Regions from separate parts of the Metabacillus herbersteinensis genome, predicted to be linked through region 4. Evidence: riboswitches for the same ligand, from Rfam matches in the RefSeq annotation. Region 4 holds a riboswitch; each other region holds the start of a gene.
The links. A riboswitch is a leader RNA that binds a small molecule or an ion and turns the genes downstream of it on or off. The one in region 4 is predicted to bind S-adenosylmethionine.
Positions count from the first base shown of each region.

Region 1: another riboswitch for S-adenosylmethionine. It lies ahead of ACFFIX_RS05480 (methionine ABC transporter ATP-binding protein); the one in region 4 lies ahead of metK (methionine adenosyltransferase).
Region 2: another riboswitch for S-adenosylmethionine. It lies ahead of ACFFIX_RS11275 (bifunctional homocysteine S-methyltransferase/methylenetetrahydrofolate reductase); the one in region 4 lies ahead of metK (methionine adenosyltransferase).
Region 3: another riboswitch for S-adenosylmethionine. It lies ahead of mtnK (S-methyl-5-thioribose kinase); the one in region 4 lies ahead of metK (methionine adenosyltransferase).

Region 1 is NZ_JBHLVO010000003.1:98,754-103,164, reverse strand. Features, by position in the region: gene ACFFIX_RS05495 (carboxymuconolactone decarboxylase family protein) at 110-475, opposite strand; gene ACFFIX_RS05490 (MetQ/NlpA family ABC transporter substrate-binding protein) at 595-1,431, opposite strand; gene ACFFIX_RS05485 (methionine ABC transporter permease) at 1,444-2,112, opposite strand; gene ACFFIX_RS05480 (methionine ABC transporter ATP-binding protein) at 2,105-3,130, opposite strand; SAM riboswitch class I at 3,259-3,371, opposite strand; gene ACFFIX_RS05475 (O-acetylhomoserine aminocarboxypropyltransferase/cysteine synthase family protein) at 3,476-4,411, opposite strand, start outside.
Region 2 is NZ_JBHLVO010000007.1:151,276-155,686, forward strand. Features, by position in the region: gene ACFFIX_RS11260 (CvfB family protein) at 1-62, opposite strand, end outside; partial or broken gene ACFFIX_RS11265 (YajQ family cyclic di-GMP-binding protein) at 158-653, shown strand; gene ACFFIX_RS11270 (uracil/xanthine transporter) at 701-2,008, opposite strand; SAM riboswitch class I at 2,232-2,371, shown strand; gene ACFFIX_RS11275 (bifunctional homocysteine S-methyltransferase/methylenetetrahydrofolate reductase) at 2,475-4,325, shown strand; gene metH (methionine synthase) at 4,318-4,411, shown strand, end outside.
Region 3 is NZ_JBHLVO010000002.1:93,894-98,304, reverse strand. Features, by position in the region: gene ACFFIX_RS03455 (pyridoxal phosphate-dependent aminotransferase) at 1-407, opposite strand, end outside; gene ACFFIX_RS03450 (carbon-nitrogen family hydrolase) at 505-1,293, shown strand; SAM riboswitch class I at 1,979-2,137, shown strand; gene mtnK (S-methyl-5-thioribose kinase) at 2,241-3,434, shown strand; gene mtnA (S-methyl-5-thioribose-1-phosphate isomerase) at 3,450-4,411, shown strand, end outside.
Region 4 is NZ_JBHLVO010000031.1:45,446-49,856, forward strand. Features, by position in the region: gene pckA (phosphoenolpyruvate carboxykinase (ATP)) at 1-1,341, opposite strand, end outside; SAM riboswitch class I at 1,652-1,910, shown strand; gene metK (methionine adenosyltransferase) at 2,217-3,422, shown strand; gene ACFFIX_RS23160 (alanine/ornithine racemase family PLP-dependent enzyme) at 3,804-4,411, opposite strand, start outside.

The DNA.
Region 1 (4,411 bases), on a different contig from region 4:
AGAATCGTCTTATGACCTCGAGGAGCTAGGCGTGGAGCTGGACTGCGAAAAGCAGACTTAGTATCAGATTTTATTACTTATTTGTAAAAAAGAGCCCCTTAGGACTCTTTTAATTTAACTCCTTTAATTCGGTCATACATTCTAGAACGAGTGTGACGGCCTGGCTCATTGCAGCTCCACCGCCAAATGCTGCTGTAACGCCAACCGCTTCCAATATCTCTTGCTCAGACGCTCCTTGATCTAAACAGCCTTTTGTATGATAGATAATGCAATATTCATCCTGTGAAAAAATACTTATGCCCAGTGCTATTAGTTGTTTTTCTTTTTGAGAAAGTGTTCCTTCTTTGAAACAAGCTTCGGTAAATGCATTAAAATGATGAGCTAAATCTGGCATTTTTTCAGTAAACGTTCCTAATCCCATTTTATAGTCAAGTAAAGCAGCTTCTGTTGAATTTCGCGGTTCAAACTGTTCCATTTACATAAACAACTCCATTTCACCATTTTTTCAACGTTAGTATGCTTTGATTTGAAAAATGTATTCAGAAATATATAAGAAAAATAGAAAAAGCCTGTCACGAGGACAGACTCACCTTTTCACTCACCAACTGCTGAAAGAACAGATCCTTCATAGTTTGTTTTAATAAATTCTTGAATTTCTTCTGATTGAAGTACTTCAACCAATGCTTTAATTTCTTCTCTCTCTTCATCACCTTCACGAACAACTATTAAGTTTACATATGGGTTGCTTTCAGGTGACTCAAGCGCAATTGCATCTTCAGCAGGATTTAAGTCAGCATCTAATGCATAGTTACCATTAATTAATACTGCGTCTGCTTCGTCATTTTCGTACGCTTTTGTAAGCATTGCTGCTTCAATATCAGCTTGGAATTCAAGATTTTTTGGGTTTTCTTCAATATCTTCTACTGTTGCTGCTGTTTTTTCAACACCTTCTTTTAAAGTAAGAAGACCTTTTTCCTCTAATAGTGAAAGCATACGACCATGATCTGCAACCGAGTTACTCATAATGATAGTTGCTCCGTCTGGAAGATCTTCTAATGACTTATGTCGCTTAGAGTATACTCCAATTGGTTCAATGTGGACGCCACCAGCACTTACAAATTTATACCCATTATCAGCAATTTGTGAGTTAAGGTATGGCTCGTGTTGAAAATAGTTTGCATCAAGCTCATTTTCTTCAAGTGTTTTGTTTGGCAATACATAATCCGTAAACTCAACGATGTCTAGTTCAATTCCTTTTTCCTTTAAAAGTGGAGCTGCTTCCTCTAAAATATCAACGTGTGGAACTGGTGATGCCCCAATTTTTAATGTTTTACTTTCACCTTCGCCACCTGTACTATCTTCAGCGCCACCACATGCTACTAAAACTGTTGCAATGATTGCTAATAAAAATACCAATAAACTCTTTTTCATTTTCTTTTCCCCCTATCGTTTATCTAGTGATTTAGTTAATAAATCTCCAATAAATTGGATGATAAAAACAAAAATTAAAATAAGTACAGTTGCTATAATGGTTACTTGAATGTTACCACGGTTAAATCCTTCTAAGAAAGCCAAATTACCAAGTCCACCTGCACCAACAACTCCAGCCATTGCTGTGTATCCTACCGATGCAATTGCAGTCACTGTTATTCCAGATACAAGAGCTGGCATTGATTCCGGGAGAAGCACTTTCATAATGATTGTGCTTGTTTTAGCACCCATAGACCTTGCCGCTTCAATAACGCCTTTATCAATTTCACGAAGTGCAATTTCAACCATCCTTGCGTAAAAGGGTGCCGCACCGATAATTAAGGCGGGCAATGCAGCGTTTGCTCCTAAGATTGTTCCGACAACTACTTTTGTAAAAGGTATCAGTAGGATGATCAAAATGATAAATGGGATGGATCGAAAGATATTTACAACTGATGCAACAAGTCCGTTAATCATTCTGTTTTCCCATATGTTTCCCTTAGCTGTCAGGAATAATAGTAATCCTAAAATAATGCCAATAATAAAAGTGGCAACAACCGATAAAGACGTCATATAAATGGTCTCGTAAGTTGCTTCCCAGACCTTTTCCCAATTCACTTCAGGCAGAAGTTGTTCAAGCATTTAGAATCACCTCCACCTCAACCTGTTGATTTTGTATATAAGAAACTGCTCTCTCTACCTCTAGGTCATTTCCATCCATGTGAATAAACAATGTACCGTAAGAGCCACTCTGCGTTTGTGAAATCTTACCTTGTAGGATGTTTACTTCCACTTCAAAATGACGAATGATATTGGTGATTAAAGGTTGCTCAGCTGCATCTCCGACAAAAGTTAGTTGTACAACCCTTCCTTTTGGATATAGCTCCAATAAGTGTTCAACTGTTGCTTTCGTGTCTTCAGGTTCTGTTACTTGCTTAACAAATCGTTTTGTTATTGACTGTTGCGGTTTTTTGAAGACTTGAAGTACTTCGCCTTGCTCGACAACACGCCCCTCTTCCATAACAGCTACTTGGTGACAGATCTTACGAATTACATGCATTTCGTGAGTGATTAGCACAATCGTCAAACCTAGTCTTTCATTAATATCGACAAGTAGTTCTAAGATTGAATCAGTCGTTTGTGGATCAAGCGCTGAAGTAGCTTCATCACACAACAATACTTTAGGATTATTGGCTAAAGCTCTCGCAATTCCAACGCGCTGTTTTTGTCCACCACTTAGTTGAGCGGGGTAGGCATCTTCTCGTCCTTCTAAACCAACCAGCTTAATTAATTCAGCAACTCTTTTATCACGACTTTCTTTTTTCACTCCGACAATTTCGAGAGGAAAAGCGATATTTTCTCGAACTGTTCGTGACCATAGCAGGTTAAAGTGTTGAAAGATCATACTAATTTCTTGGCGAGCTTTTCGTAATTCCCGGCCACCGATTTTATCAATTCTTTGCCCAGCCACTTCTATTGAACCGCTTGTTGGTTTTTCAAGTCCGTTCAGCAAGCGAATTAATGAACTTTTACCTGCTCCACTATATCCAATGATTCCAAAGATTTCTCCTTGCTTAATATCCAAATCTACCGTATCAACTGCCTTAACATTTCCGCTTTTTGATTGATAGATCTTGACAACTTCTTTTAGTTGAATCATGTCATCACCTTCTTTCTAGTTGTTTTTAGTCCTCTCACTCTATTAGTATAAAGATTTTACAATTTTCTAAACGAAAAATGCCTTTCTGCAAAAATGAGCAGAAAGGCATGTAATAGTTAATGTCCTTTCTCTCATCTACCAAAGCAATCATTGCTTTGTGTGAATTGGCACCATTTCAACATCGACTGTTGACGGTTGCCGGGCTTCATAGGGCACTTCCCTCCACCACTCTTGATAAGAGTATAACTTTATTTAATTAGTACCTTATTCGTTTTAAGTGAGTTTTGATTACGTTTGTGATTGTATCATGCGTTAAAAAAATGTGTCAACTATTTTATTCTATTTTTAAGATAAGCTAACAGTTGCTGAAGATCGTATGCTTGTTGCCTTAAAAATAGCTTGCTCTAAATCCTCCAATAAATCATCAATATGTTCGATTCCAACTGATAAACGAATTAAATCTTCAGTAACTCCAGATTTCTTTAAATCCTCTTGTTCGAGCTGTTGATGAGTTGTACTTGCTGGATGAATGATTAGGCTTTTCGCATCCCCAACATTCGCAACATGTGACCATAATTCGACAGCATTAATTAGTGCAGCCCCAGCTTCCCGCCCGCCTTTTATCCCAAAAATGACGACAGAACCGGCTCCTTTTGGTAAGTATTTTTCAGCAAGTTGCTTTCCTGGATGATCTGGTAGCTCTGGATAAGAAACCCATTTAATAGCAGGGTGTTCTTTTAAGTAATGAATTATTTTCCTAGTATTGGATACATGCTCTTTCATACGTACATGAAGTGTTTCAAGACCTAATGTGAATTGAAAAGAGTTGTACGGACTGATAGCGGGTCCTAAATCACGCAGCAATTGAACACGAGCTTTAATAATAAATGCTATTTCACCAAGTGCCTCTGCATAGACAAGGTTGTGATAACTAGGATCAGGGCTAGTGAATCCTGGAAACTTAGGGCTATTCCAATCGAATTTTCCGCCATCAACGATAATTCCACCGAGTGTTGTTCCGTTACCAAGCAACCACTTTGTAGCAGAATGCACAACAATATCTGCTCCATGTTCAATTGGACGACATAAATATGGTGTGGCGAAGGTGTTGTCGATAATAAGTGGTATTCCTGCATCATGTGCAACTTTTGCGACAGACTCTATATCTAAAACATCCAAACTTGGATTTCCAATCGTTTCAGCAAAAATAGCCTTTGTTTTCGGTGTAATCGCTTCTTTAAAGTTTTCTGGATCCTTTGGGTCAACAAACACAGTGTTAAT
Region 2 (4,411 bases), on a different contig from region 4:
AAATAATAGCCATAATCAACTTTTTCATCTATGCGTAACGTTTCAAACGTGCCTGCTTTCATTACTAATTCAATCCTTTCAATACTCTAATAGTTGTGATCATCGTTTTATTTTACTATAATCTATAGATATTATATACGTTATGGAGGTTTATTATATGGCAGTTAAAGAAAGCTCATTTGATATCGTATCAAAAATTGATTTACCTGAGGTTACAAACGCTATAACCCTCGCTTTAAAGGAAGTTACTACCCGTTATGATTTTAAAGGGAGTAAAAGTAATATTACTCTTGAAAAAGAAGTAATTACCTTGCAATCAGATGATGAATACAAGCTAGAGCAACTAAAAGATGTCCTTTTCTCTAAATTAATGAAACGCAACGTGCCTGTTAGAAACCTTGATTATGGAAAAATTGAAGGCGCTACAGGCGGAACCGTTCGTCAAAAGGCAACACTTGTTTCAGGAATCGATAAAGACAACGCAAAAAAAAATAAACACGCTGATCAAAAACAGTGGCTTAAAAGTAAAGTCTCAAGTACAAGAAGATCAAGTACGGGTAACTGCCAAAAGCAAAGATGATCTTCAACAAATCATGGCAGCCGTTCGCGCGTTGGATCTTTCTGTAGATGTTCAATTTATTAATTATCGATGATCACTTAATATGTACCACAAAAGAGGCCTGAAAAGTATTCTTGCTTTTCAGGCGCCTTGTCTCTGCGCTTCAAGGGAATAATCATCCCACTTAACCAATTTCTCTAGTACAATCGATAACAGCACACCTACAATAAACCCATTCGACACGATCGGAAGAATATAAATAGGTAAGTTATTAAAAAGACTTGGCTCAATTGTCATGATGCTGATTCCAATTAGCACTGGTGCTGCTAGGCGATAAATCGTGATGGAATTAAATTTGTATCCATTTAAACTTTTCAATGAAACTCCAAATAATTGCATATAGGCAACGAATAAAACGGCATTCCCTACAGTTATTGGTAAAGTTGAAAGCAGTAATCCAAATGACGGGATGATTCCCAGCACTGATATCAACGCCCCCCCAATAATAAATGGTTTGCGATCAAAAATTTGTGTGCTCTCTAAAAACCCGATTGAGGAAGCAAATGGTGCATACGTAACCAACCCAAAAAGCGAGGCAACAATCGAATAACATCCCGTCAACAAATAAGAATTTTTAAACTGACTTTTTGTTGGTGTTTCTTTGTAAAGAATTGATGCCGCTTGAACAGAGGCAATCGTGTTACTCAAATTTAAAAGACATCCTAAAAATGTAATCGCAATAATCCCTATTTCTAGATTAGGCATCCCGAAAGGAAAAATCGTAAAAGCTGGCGCCGCTTCACCGCTCATTGATTGCTCAGTTGAAAATAAAAGCGTGTATAGAATCCATCCTAAGACCATTCCGATTAATATAGAAAAATTCCTGATGAGTCGATTTCCTTTAATTTTCAAAAAGCTAACCAAAACCACTAACCCCACCGAAAACAGGCTTATCGGCAGATTAATTCTTCCATCGCTGTCGATTTTCAGCATTCCTTCAAAGAAAATAATCATCAACTGAAACGTTAATAAAAATAAATAAACACTCATCACCATTGGAGTGAAAATTTTTTTAAGTAAAAAAGTTAGGTTACATGCAGCTAATATGAGCGTGACACCCCCGGCTAATAGCATGCCAGTAGCAATTCCCCCACCAATCTCGGTAAAGCTCATCCCTAAAGTTGATGCAGATAAACTCAAATTAAGTATCAACCCCCAAATAACACCAGAAGGTCCTTCCAAAATAGGATAGCGATGCCCGATCAGTCCCTGCAGCACGCAGGCAATTCCCGTCACGATTAATGAACTTCTTAAGATAGACGCCACTTCAAATGATGAAAGCTCAAAAGCCATTCCTACTGAAATCGGTACTACCACAATATTAGCAAAAATAAAAAACAACCATTGTAATGATGCAAATGCAGTTGTCATTGAAGAAAGTTTATTCATCCACTCACCTGTTCTTTTCAAAATTAAATACAATTCTAAATAATATTACTATAATTCCACATTTAAATCTCTATTAAAGCATCCGTTGATTTTTCTTATATCCTTATAATTGCCAGTAAAAAAACACAACATTTTTCACACTTTTTCAATTTAAGGTTGATATTTTTCTAAATATTAGATAAATTAGTTGTAACAGTTTTTAATCAATTAAAGTAAATAGGTATTCTTATCAAGAGAAGCTGAGGGACTGGCCCTTTGAAGCTTCAGCAACCGGTAACCCAAGAAGGTCTAGGTAAAATGATCTTCTGCTTACCAAGGTGCTAACTCCAGCAAAGCATATAACAGATGCTTGGCAGATAAGGGGAAGGATTGTTTCATCAAAGTCTTCTTCTTTAGAAGGCTTTTTTATTTATAATAAAGCCCCCCTTTTTTTAACCATACATCCTAAGAAACGGAGGCTTTAATCATGAGTTTTTTAAAAGAATTACAGAATTCAATTTTAATAGCAGATGGTGCGATGGGAACGCTTCTCTATTCCCATGGTGTTGATCGATGTTTTGAAGAATTAAATTTATCAAAACCTGAGGATGTACTTCACGTGCATCAGTCCTATATCCAAGCTGGAGCCGATATCATTCAGACAAACACGTACGGCGCCAACTTTATTAAACTTTCAAGATACGGACTTGAAGATGAGATTCGGCAAATCAATAAAAGAGCCGTGGAAATAGCAAAGCAGGCTGCGACACCCTCTACACATGTTGTTGGTACGATTGGTGGTGTTCGTGCATTTAAAAAGAGTGCCCATTCCTTAGATGAAGTGAAACGAAACTTCCGTGAACAGTTATTTCTTTTACTTAGTGAGGATGTCGACGGCCTCCTTTTAGAAACATACTATGATTTTGAAGAACTCAAGACGGTCCTTCAGATTGCTAGGAAAGAAACAAACAAGCCGATTATTACAAACGTCTCTCTCCATGATGCAGGTGTCCTCCAAGACGGAACCTCATTACAGGACGGCCTAAGCCAATTAGAGGAACTCGGAGCAAATGTTGTTGGTTTGAACTGTCGACTAGGACCTTATCACATGATTCAGTCTCTTGAAGAAGTTTCGATTCCAAAACACGCCTTTCTTTCTGTTTATCCAAATAGTAGTTTACCAACCTTTGAAGAGGGTCGACTTGTCTACGGATCTGATGAACGCTATTTTGAAGAAAGTGCCTTGAAGTTCAGAGAACAAGGTGTCCGTCTTATCGGTGGTTGCTGTGGAACGACGCCAGAGCATATTCGTGCAATGGCCAACGCTGTTTCACACTTGAAACCAGTTACAGAAAAAAAGGTGAAGCTTCCGAAAATGGAAGTAATTACGACCTCAAATAACCCAACACCTGAACCACCACTTCAGGACATTGTCAAAGAAAGACGTTCTGTGATAGTTGAACTCGATCCACCAAAAAAGCTCGGATTGAACACTTTTTTAGAAGGTGCACTCGCTTTGCAACAGGCTGGAATTGACGCGCTAACTCTTGCAGATAATTCCCTTGCAACACCGAGGGTAAGCAATGTTGCTGCTGGTTTACTCGCCAAGGAAAAAGCAAATTCCAGGACACTTATTCACCTTACATGCCGTGACAGAAACTTAATTGGCTTGCAATCACACTTAATGGGGCTCCATACTCTCGGTTTATCAGATGTTTTAGCTGTAACTGGTGATCCGTCAAAGATTGGTGACTTTCCAGGTGCTACCTCTGTATACGATTTATCATCGTTCGATTTAATTAGTTTAATCAAGCAGTTCAACGAAGGATTGTCTTATTCAGGGAAACCCCTAGGTGAAAAAACGAATTTCTCGGTTGCGGCAGCCTTTAACCCAAATGTCAGACATCTTGATAAAGCTGTTGTCCGTCTCGAGAAAAAAATTCATTGTGGTGCTGACTATTTCATCTCTCAGCCACTTTATTCTACTCAACAAATTGAAGACGTTTATCTAGCTACTAAACAATTAAAAGCGCCAATTTATATCAGGATTATGCCTTTGACGTCCACGCGTAATGCCGAGTTTATTCATAACGAAATTCCAGGAATTAAGCTATCAGATTCCATCCGTGAAAAAATGGCTTTGGCTGGGAATGACAAAGAAAAAGCACGTCAAGAAGGATTAGCCATTGCACGTTCATTGATTGATACTGCGTTTGAACTGTTTAATGGTATTTATCTGATCACTCCTTTCTTGCAGTACGACTTAACAGTAGAGCTCACTCACTATATTCATCAAAAAGAAAAACAACGTACTGAAAGGAAGATCTTCCATGTCTAACATACAAGAAGAACTAAAAAAACGAATCCTCGTTCTCGATGGAGCAATGGGAACAATGATTCAACAAGCCGATCCCACTGCCGCTG
Region 3 (4,411 bases), on a different contig from region 4:
ACTCCTGACCAATAATCGGGATATCCTGGGTCTGGAACTAATGCTACATCGCCTGGGTTTAATAGACATTGTGGAATCTCAACTAATCCAGCTTTTCCCCCAAATAAAATCGCAACTTCACTAGTTGGATCCAGCTTCACACCATATTCTCTTTCATAAAAAGTCGCGACAGCCTCTTTCAGAAAAGCTTGACCACGAAATGGTGAATATTTGTGATAGATTGGGTTTTCTACAGCTGTCTTCATTGCTTTGACAATATGTTCAGGAGTTGGTTGATCTGGGTTACCTTGTCCTAAATTAATCACATCATGTCCTTGTTCAACGATTGCGTTTACTTTTGCAACAAGCGTAGCAAAAAATTGTTTTGGTAATGATGATAAAAGTTGCGATTGCTCGAAATGTTTCACGTTTTCCACCTTCTCAAAAAATTCTTGAAATTCTAATCACAAATCATATATTGTTAGTAGCAACATGTAAAGTATCTTTTTAAAAAGAGGTGTAAAGATGAATCTAGTTATAACATGTATTCAACTTGATATAAAATTTGGCGACCCTACCTTTAATTATCAACAAGTTAGTCATTTAGTAAAGGATGCAGTCGAAAAAGAAAATCCAGACGTGATTCTGTTACCAGAGCTTTGGACAACAGGGTATGATTTAACGAGACTCGATGAAATTGCTGATCACGAAGGCTTAAAGTCACAGCAGTTTATCTCTGAGTTAGCTAAGGAATATAACGTGAACATTGTCGGCGGGTCGATTGCAAAAAAAAATCAAGATGGTGTAACCAACACAATGTATGTTGCAAATCGAGACGGAGAACTCGTTCATGAATACAGTAAGCTCCACATTTTTAAGCTGATGGATGAACACCACCACCTCATAGCTGGTAAGGAAAAAGGCTTATTTGAACTTGCGGGAACAAAAAGTGCCGGCGTCATCTGCTATGACATTCGCTTCCCAGAATGGATTCGTTCCCACACAACACGTGGCGCAGAAATTTTATACGTTGTCGCAGAATGGCCACTTGCTAGGCTCTATCATTGGCGAACACTCTTACTCAGCCGTGCAATTGAAAACCAATGCTATGTTATCGCATGCAATCGATCAGGCAGTGACCCAAACAATGTTTTTGCTGGACACTCCATGATTATTGATCCATGGGGAGAAATCCTTGCAGAAGCCGACGAAAACAGCGGTTTTATCTCCGCTTCCCTCGATTTACAAAAGGTAAAAGAAGTTCGAAAACAAATCCCAATCTTTGAAGATCGGTTGCCAGAGTTTTACGATTGACAACAAGCTCTTGTGTAAAATGTTTTTATATAAATTTAAAAAACATATTGACAATTCTAAAATAATATTGGTAAGATTCTCATCAAGCAAACAAAATTTGTTAAAACAAAAAGTTCTGAATTTACAGTGTTATCAATATCCTTTATCAAGCTAGTAAAATGCTAAGCTATTTGACTAAAGGAATAGCATAGTTTTAAGTTGTTACTTTTCTAGAACTGACAATTTAATAAAAGCTTAAAATTTGACGAAGGAGAACCGAGTAGTTCAAGGCGGCGAAGGAATGAGGAGCAGAGTGTATAGGTAATACATGAGCACCGGAATGACGAGCCAACGAAGAAATGCGAAGGTTATCGTTTGGCGAATTTTAAGCTACATAATTTAATAAGAGTTTTAAAAAGACGTTCGAGAAGCGAGAAGATCAAGGCAGCGAAGGAGCGAGGAGCGGAGTGTATGAGTAATACATGAGCACCGGAGTGACGATTTAACGCAGAGATTCGAAGCTTATCAGGGTGGTCTTTAGAACTTACAATTTAATAAAAGCTTAAAATTTGACGAAGGAGAACCGAGTAGTTCGAGGCGGCGAAGGAATGAGGAGCAGAGTGTATAGGTAATACATGAGCACCGGAATGACGAGCCAACGAAGAAATGCGAAGGTTATCGTTTGGCGAATTTTAAGCTACATTATCTCTTATCAAGAGTTGGCAGAGGGTATTGGCCCAATGACGCCGCAGCAACCGACCATAATACCATTGTGAAATGGGGCGCAGAAATTTTGCGCCGGGGTTTCCCCATAAGGCACGGTGCTAATTCCATCAGAAAGTTTTTTATTTCTGACAGATGAGAGGTGCGAAGCATAGTCTTCAAGCCTCTTTCTTTTTGTGGAAAGGGGCTTTTCTTATGTTAAAAAAGCCCCCTCCACCAAACTAATTCATTGGGGGAATCTAAAAATGACTGTATCTAAATCATCTATTTATGAACCACTTACTGAAAATACGGCTGTTGCTTTGACTGTTCGTTTACAACTTTTTGAAGATAGCAGTGTTTTAACTTGCAAGGAAATTGGCGATGGAAACTTAAACTTGGTGTTTCACATTAAAGATCAATTGACAAACAATGGGATTATTATTAAGCAGGCCTTGCCTTATGCGAAAGTAATTGGTGAAAGCTGGCCGCTGACATTAGACCGCGCTCGCATTGAAAGTTCAGCCCTATTAAAACAAGCAGAAGTTGTGCCTACATTAGTTCCAAAGATTTTTTATACAGACGAATCTTTAGCAATCACCGTGATGGAGGATTTGTCTCATCTACAAATTTCAAGAGCTGCGTTACTTGATGGAAAAGACCTACCTCTTCTCTCAGAACATATCGGAGAATTTCTCGCGAAAACGTTATTTTACACATCTGATTATGCGTTAGATCCTAGGAAGAAAAAGCAATTGGTCAAACAATTTTCGAACCCTGATCTTTGTAAAATTACCGAAGATTTCGTGTTCACAGATCCATTCTTTGATGTTGAATCGAACAATTTCGAGGAAGAATTACGGACTGATGTAGAACGCATCTGGAATGATACACATTTAAAACTAGAGGTTGCCAAGCTCAAACAAAAATTCTTAACGAGTGCTGAAGCTCTTGTTCATGGTGATCTTCATACCGGTAGTATTTTTGCTAGTGAATCCAAAACAAAAGTAATTGATCCAGAGTTTGCTTATTATGGACCTCTAGGCTTTGATATTGGACACTTCTTCGCCAACCTACTCTTAAACTCACTATCTCGCGCCGAAGAAAACAGAGAAGTATTGTTCAAACATATTGAAACAACCTGGGCCGTTTTTACTCGCGAATTTACGAAAGCATGGGAAAACGATAGTTTAGAAGTTTTTACAAAAGTAGAAGGCTACCTCGAAGATGTATTATCACAAGTGTTTGAAGACGCAATTGGCTATGCTGGTGTTGAGATGATTCGACGTACAATCGGTTTAGCACATGTTGCTGACTTAGACACCATTGAGCCTTTAGAAAGAAGAATTGAAGCGAAGCAAACAGCTCTTGCAATCGGAAGCGAACTAGTTAAAAAGAAAAAGGAAATCACCGACCCAAATCAACTCAGATCATACGCAGCAGCATTCGCACACCAATAAAAGGAGAGATACATCATGACAACAGCCAGCTTTACCATCCCCCGTTCAGTCGAGTGGAAGGATGAAAAAATTATTTTACTCAATCAACAAAAGCTCCCACATGTGAACGAATACTTGGAAATAACAACTGTTCAAGAAGTCTGGGACGCTATTCACACACTAAAGGTTCGAGGGGCTCCCGCTATCGGGATAACCGCAGCCTTTGGTTTAGCTCAAGCTTCTTTAACCTATGAAACGGAATCTCTAGAAGACTTTTATGCTGCATTAAAAAAGGATCACGATTACTTAGCCAGCTCTAGGCCGACAGCTGTTAACTTATTTTGGGCTTTGAATCGCTTACTAACTAGCGTCAAAACTGCTGTTTCAGTAAATGAAGCAAAAACTCTTTTAACACATGAAGCAATTCAAATTCAAATAGAAGATGAAGAGGTATGCAGACGAATTGGTGAGAATGCCCTTTCATTGTTCAAGGGCGGCAATCGGATTATGACGATCTGCAACGCTGGCTCAATTGCGACTGCAAAATACGGCACTGCTCTCGCTCCCTTTTACATAGCAAAAGAGCGTAACATCCCACTAAGTGTGTTTGCCTGTGAAACACGACCTGTCTTACAAGGTGCTCGACTTACCACTTGGGAGCTGATGCAAGCAGATGTGGATGTCACGTTAATTACTGATAACATGGCAGCCCACACCATCAAAACAAAAGGAATTTCTTCCATTATCGTTGGAGCGGATCGCATCGCAGCGAACGGCGATACAGCCAACAAAATTGGTACATATAATCTCGCAATCTTGGCAAAAGCATTCGAAATTCCATTTTATGTGGCTGCCCCCCTCTCAACTTTTGATCCTTCCATTTCAGACGGAAGTGAGATCCCAATTGAGGAAAGAGATCCAAAGGAAGTCACTCATTTTAATGGAGTTTCTATTGCACCAGAAGGAGTCAACGTCTTTAATCCAGCTTTTGATGTTAC
Region 4 (4,411 bases):
CATTGCTCTTGTGTAAGATAACTTCATGCGTTCGCCCACACCGTACTCGCCGCCAGTCCAGCCTGTGTTTACTAAGAAAACTTGAACGTCATGCTCATCAATTTTTTGACCAAGCATTTCAGCATAACGAGTTGCATGAAGTGGTAAAAATGGTGAACCAAAGCACGTTGAGAAGGTAGCTTGTGGTGATGTGATCCCACGCTCAGTACCTGCCAACTTACTCGTAAACCCACTTAAGAAGTGGTACATTGCTTGTTCTTTTGTTAATTTACTAATAGGAGGTAATACACCAAAGGCATCAGCCGTTAAAAAGACGATTGTTGTTGGGTGACCGGCAATACTAGGCATCACAATATTATCAATCGCTTCTAATGAATAAGCAGCACGTGTATTTTCTGTGAAGAACGAGTCATCATAGTCCGCAACTCGCGTGTCGTCGTCAATCACAACATTTTCTAGAACTGCACCAAAGCGAATTGCATCAAAAATCTGTGGCTCCTTCTCTTCAGAAAGGTTAATACATTTTGCATAACAACCGCCTTCAATATTAAATACGCCTGAATTTGACCAGCCATGCTCATCATCACCAATCAATTTACGTTTTGGATCAGCTGAAAGCGTTGTCTTACCAGTCCCTGACAATCCGAAAAACAAAGCAACATCACCTTCAAAACCAACGTTTGCAGAACAATGCATGGATAAAATATCATTTTCAGGTAGTAAATAGTTCATCACTGAGAAAATAGACTTTTTCATTTCACCTGCGTATTCAGTACCACCAATTAAAATTGTTCTTTTCTCAAAAGAGATAATGATAAAAGTTTCAGAATTCGTTCCATCAACCGCTGGATCTGCTTTGAAATGAGGTGCTGAAATAATTGTAAATGGATTTTCGTGTGTTCCTAATTCTTCCTCAGCAGGGCGAATGAACAATTGCTGAGCAAATAAATTATGCCATGCAAATTCATTGATAACTTGGATCGGTAAGCGGTATTTTTTATCTGCTCCAGCAAACCCATCAAAGATGAATAATTCATTACGTTTTTTTAAGTAGGATACAACTTTCAGATAGAGTCTCTCAAAAGCCTCTTCGGAAATTGGTTGATTCACTTTACCCCAATCAATCTTATCCTGGACAGAGCGTTCTTTTACAATAAATTTATCCTTAGGAGAGCGACCAGTATACGTCCCAGTTGTTGCTCGAACTGCACCAGTTGAAGTTAATACGCCTTCTGCGCGTTGCAGCACTTTCTCGACTAACTGTGAAACAGATAAGTTGTTTTTCGTATTTTCCCCTTGAATTAAATGAGTTAGCTCATTTGAAATGTCAACTGAATTCATCTCAAAACCTTCCTTTACATCGTATTTAATACTATAAGCACTTTTAAGTAGTATAAATTAGTTATCCTTACCAATTAGTATAACACATTAAACTGATTAGTCTATACTATTTCAACCATTTTACACTTCGTTTATAAAAATGAATTGTTTAGACTATAGAAATTATTAAAAAACATCCTTTCCATATTAATAGGAAGTCATAATTCGAACTTTAATTTTACTGGATTTTTAGTCGAATGAAAACAAGAAATTCGTCACTTTTTGTTGACAGTAGTAGGTTAGTACGCTATGATATGTCCTTGAACGGATTCTCTTATCCCGAGCTGGTGGAGGGACAGGCCCAATGAAACCCAGCAACCTGCTAACAAAGGAAAGCGACGTTTTTCTGAAACTTATACATATGTGTGCGTGCTTTTTTGCCTAAAATCATGTGATAGAATGATTAAAGCTTATTTTAGGCTAAAAAGCTATCTAAATACACACACTTATCTTATAACGTGTTCACTAACGACATTTTCCACGCAAAGGTGCTAACCTGAAGCAAGGCTAAGGCCCTTGATCGATAAGAGTGAAAGGCTATGATGAATTTTACAACCTTTCCTCGGAACAGCGGGAAAGGTTTTTCTTTTGGAAAAAAGATAAGCGTTGCACTTAATTTCATAGGCTTGTAAGAAAAGCATTTGCGCAGAACTCTAAGGGTTTAAGCCCTGAGTTCAGTGGAAAAGTACATAAACTATAGTTTATAAAACATGCCAACGAAATTCTTAAATAAAAGGGTAAAGATAGTAATGGGATTGAGTTCCGTATCAACAAGTGGAGATCGAACTGAACGATCAGATGATCTCTGTTTACAAAATAGAGGAGGAATTTTTACTATGTCTAGAAAAAGAAAACGTCTTTTCACTTCTGAGTCGGTAACGGAAGGCCATCCAGATAAAATCTGTGACCAAATATCAGATTCTATTTTAGATGCAATTTTAGAAAAGGATCCAAACGCACGTGTAGCTTGTGAAACATCTGTAACAACTGGTTTAGTTTTAGTAGCAGGTGAAATTACAACAAGCACATATGTGGATATCCCGAAAATTGTTCGTGGAACGATTAAAGAAATTGGCTATACTCGTGCTAAATATGGCCTAGATTCTGAAACATGTGCTGTACTAACATCAATTGACGAGCAGTCAGCAGATATCGCGATGGGTGTTGACCAAGCATTAGAAGCACGCGAAGGTCAAATGACAGATGAAGAAATTGATGCAATCGGAGCAGGAGATCAGGGCTTAATGTTCGGCTTTGCTTGTAATGAAACAAAAGAGCTTATGCCATTACCTATTTCATTAGCTCACAAATTGTCTCGTCGTCTAGCAGAGGTACGTAAAGATGAAATTCTTCCATACCTTCGTCCTGATGGAAAAACTCAAGTAACGGTTGAGTATGATGAAAATGACAAACCAGTTCGTATTGATACGATTGTTATTTCAACTCAACATCACCCAGAAGTGTCACTTGAGCAAATTAAACGTAATCTAAAAGAATTCGTTATCAACCCGGTGGTTCCAAAAGAACTAATAGATGAGGAAACGAAATATTTTATTAACCCAACTGGCCGTTTTGTAATTGGTGGACCTCAAGGTGATGCTGGTTTAACTGGCCGTAAAATCATCGTAGATACATACGGTGGATATGCACGTCACGGTGGTGGCGCTTTTTCTGGTAAAGATGCAACAAAAGTAGATCGTTCTGCAGCTTATGCAGCACGCTATGTAGCAAAAAATCTTGTTGCTTCAGGCCTAGCAGATAAATGTGAAGTTCAACTAGCTTATGCAATCGGTGTAGCACAGCCTGTATCCATTGCAATCGATACATTCGGTACTGGAAAAGTATCTGAAGATATTTTAGAAGATGTTGTTCGTAACAATTTTGACTTACGTCCAGCAGGAATCATTAAAATGTTAGATCTACGTCGACCGATCTACAAGCAAACAGCAGCATACGGCCACTTCGGACGTAACGATCTTGACCTACCATGGGAAAGAACTGACAAAGCAGAAGCACTAAGTAACGAAGCGCTAAGTCGCTAATACTTTAAGAAAACCCGTTAGCAAAGTTGCTAACGGGTTTTCTTGTCATTATGATTGGCACTTTTGATCATATGGTGGAAGACAGCGTGCAGTATTGCTCGTGTTTGAGGATCGTAACGGGGAGTTTCCATTCTGTAATTAACACTTTGTCTCTCCAATTGAGTTTTTACTATAGCTATTCTTCGTTATGTGGGAAATTTACTGTCTAGGTTTGTAGTTTTATCGCTGTGGAAGTGTTTTATCTACGAAATTTTCATTTTATCGACGTTTCGACACAAAATGATTTTATTCGACGATTTTGCTCAGTCAAAAAGTAGGAGAAGGGTCTCGAATAGTGCATGAGCTATCTACTCCTGCTTCTACTACTGAACAATGCCTGAATTATATGACATTAATATATTTCTTAAATACATTGGGAGAGGTCATAACCGAAAGAATAGCTCCATAATTAAGAGAGAATGCTACTTCGTCTCCTACTTGCAAGTCGATTTTCTTAGCATCAAGAACAGTATGGTCACTGCTTGAACCAAGAATGTCCATATCTAACCTAGGCGTAAGTCCCGACACAAGTACATCCTGAAACCCAACTCCTAGGATCGCTCTTCTTATTTTTCCACGCTCTTGAAATTGAGGAGTAATTCCAAGCGTATTCTGAGCAATTTCTCCATAGGGCACAGATGGCTTTATTTTTGATTCAATAACCTCAGAAATAAAAGTGAATGCATCTGTAAATAATCCTGGTATTGCCATTCGACATAGAGTTTCCCGTCCTAAAAGTATTGACTCGCCTACTCTTAAATTGTTAACTTTTCCGGTGTTCTCGGTATTCATAAACCAACTATAATTGGCTGAATTTCCCCCGGAAACATAGGAAAGGGACAAAGAAAACCTTTCTTCAATTTCATTAGCAAGTGAAGATAATTTCTCCATATTTTCTTCGTTGGGTTTAACTCCTCCAAAACAAGCAAAATTTGCTCCAATGCCAACCA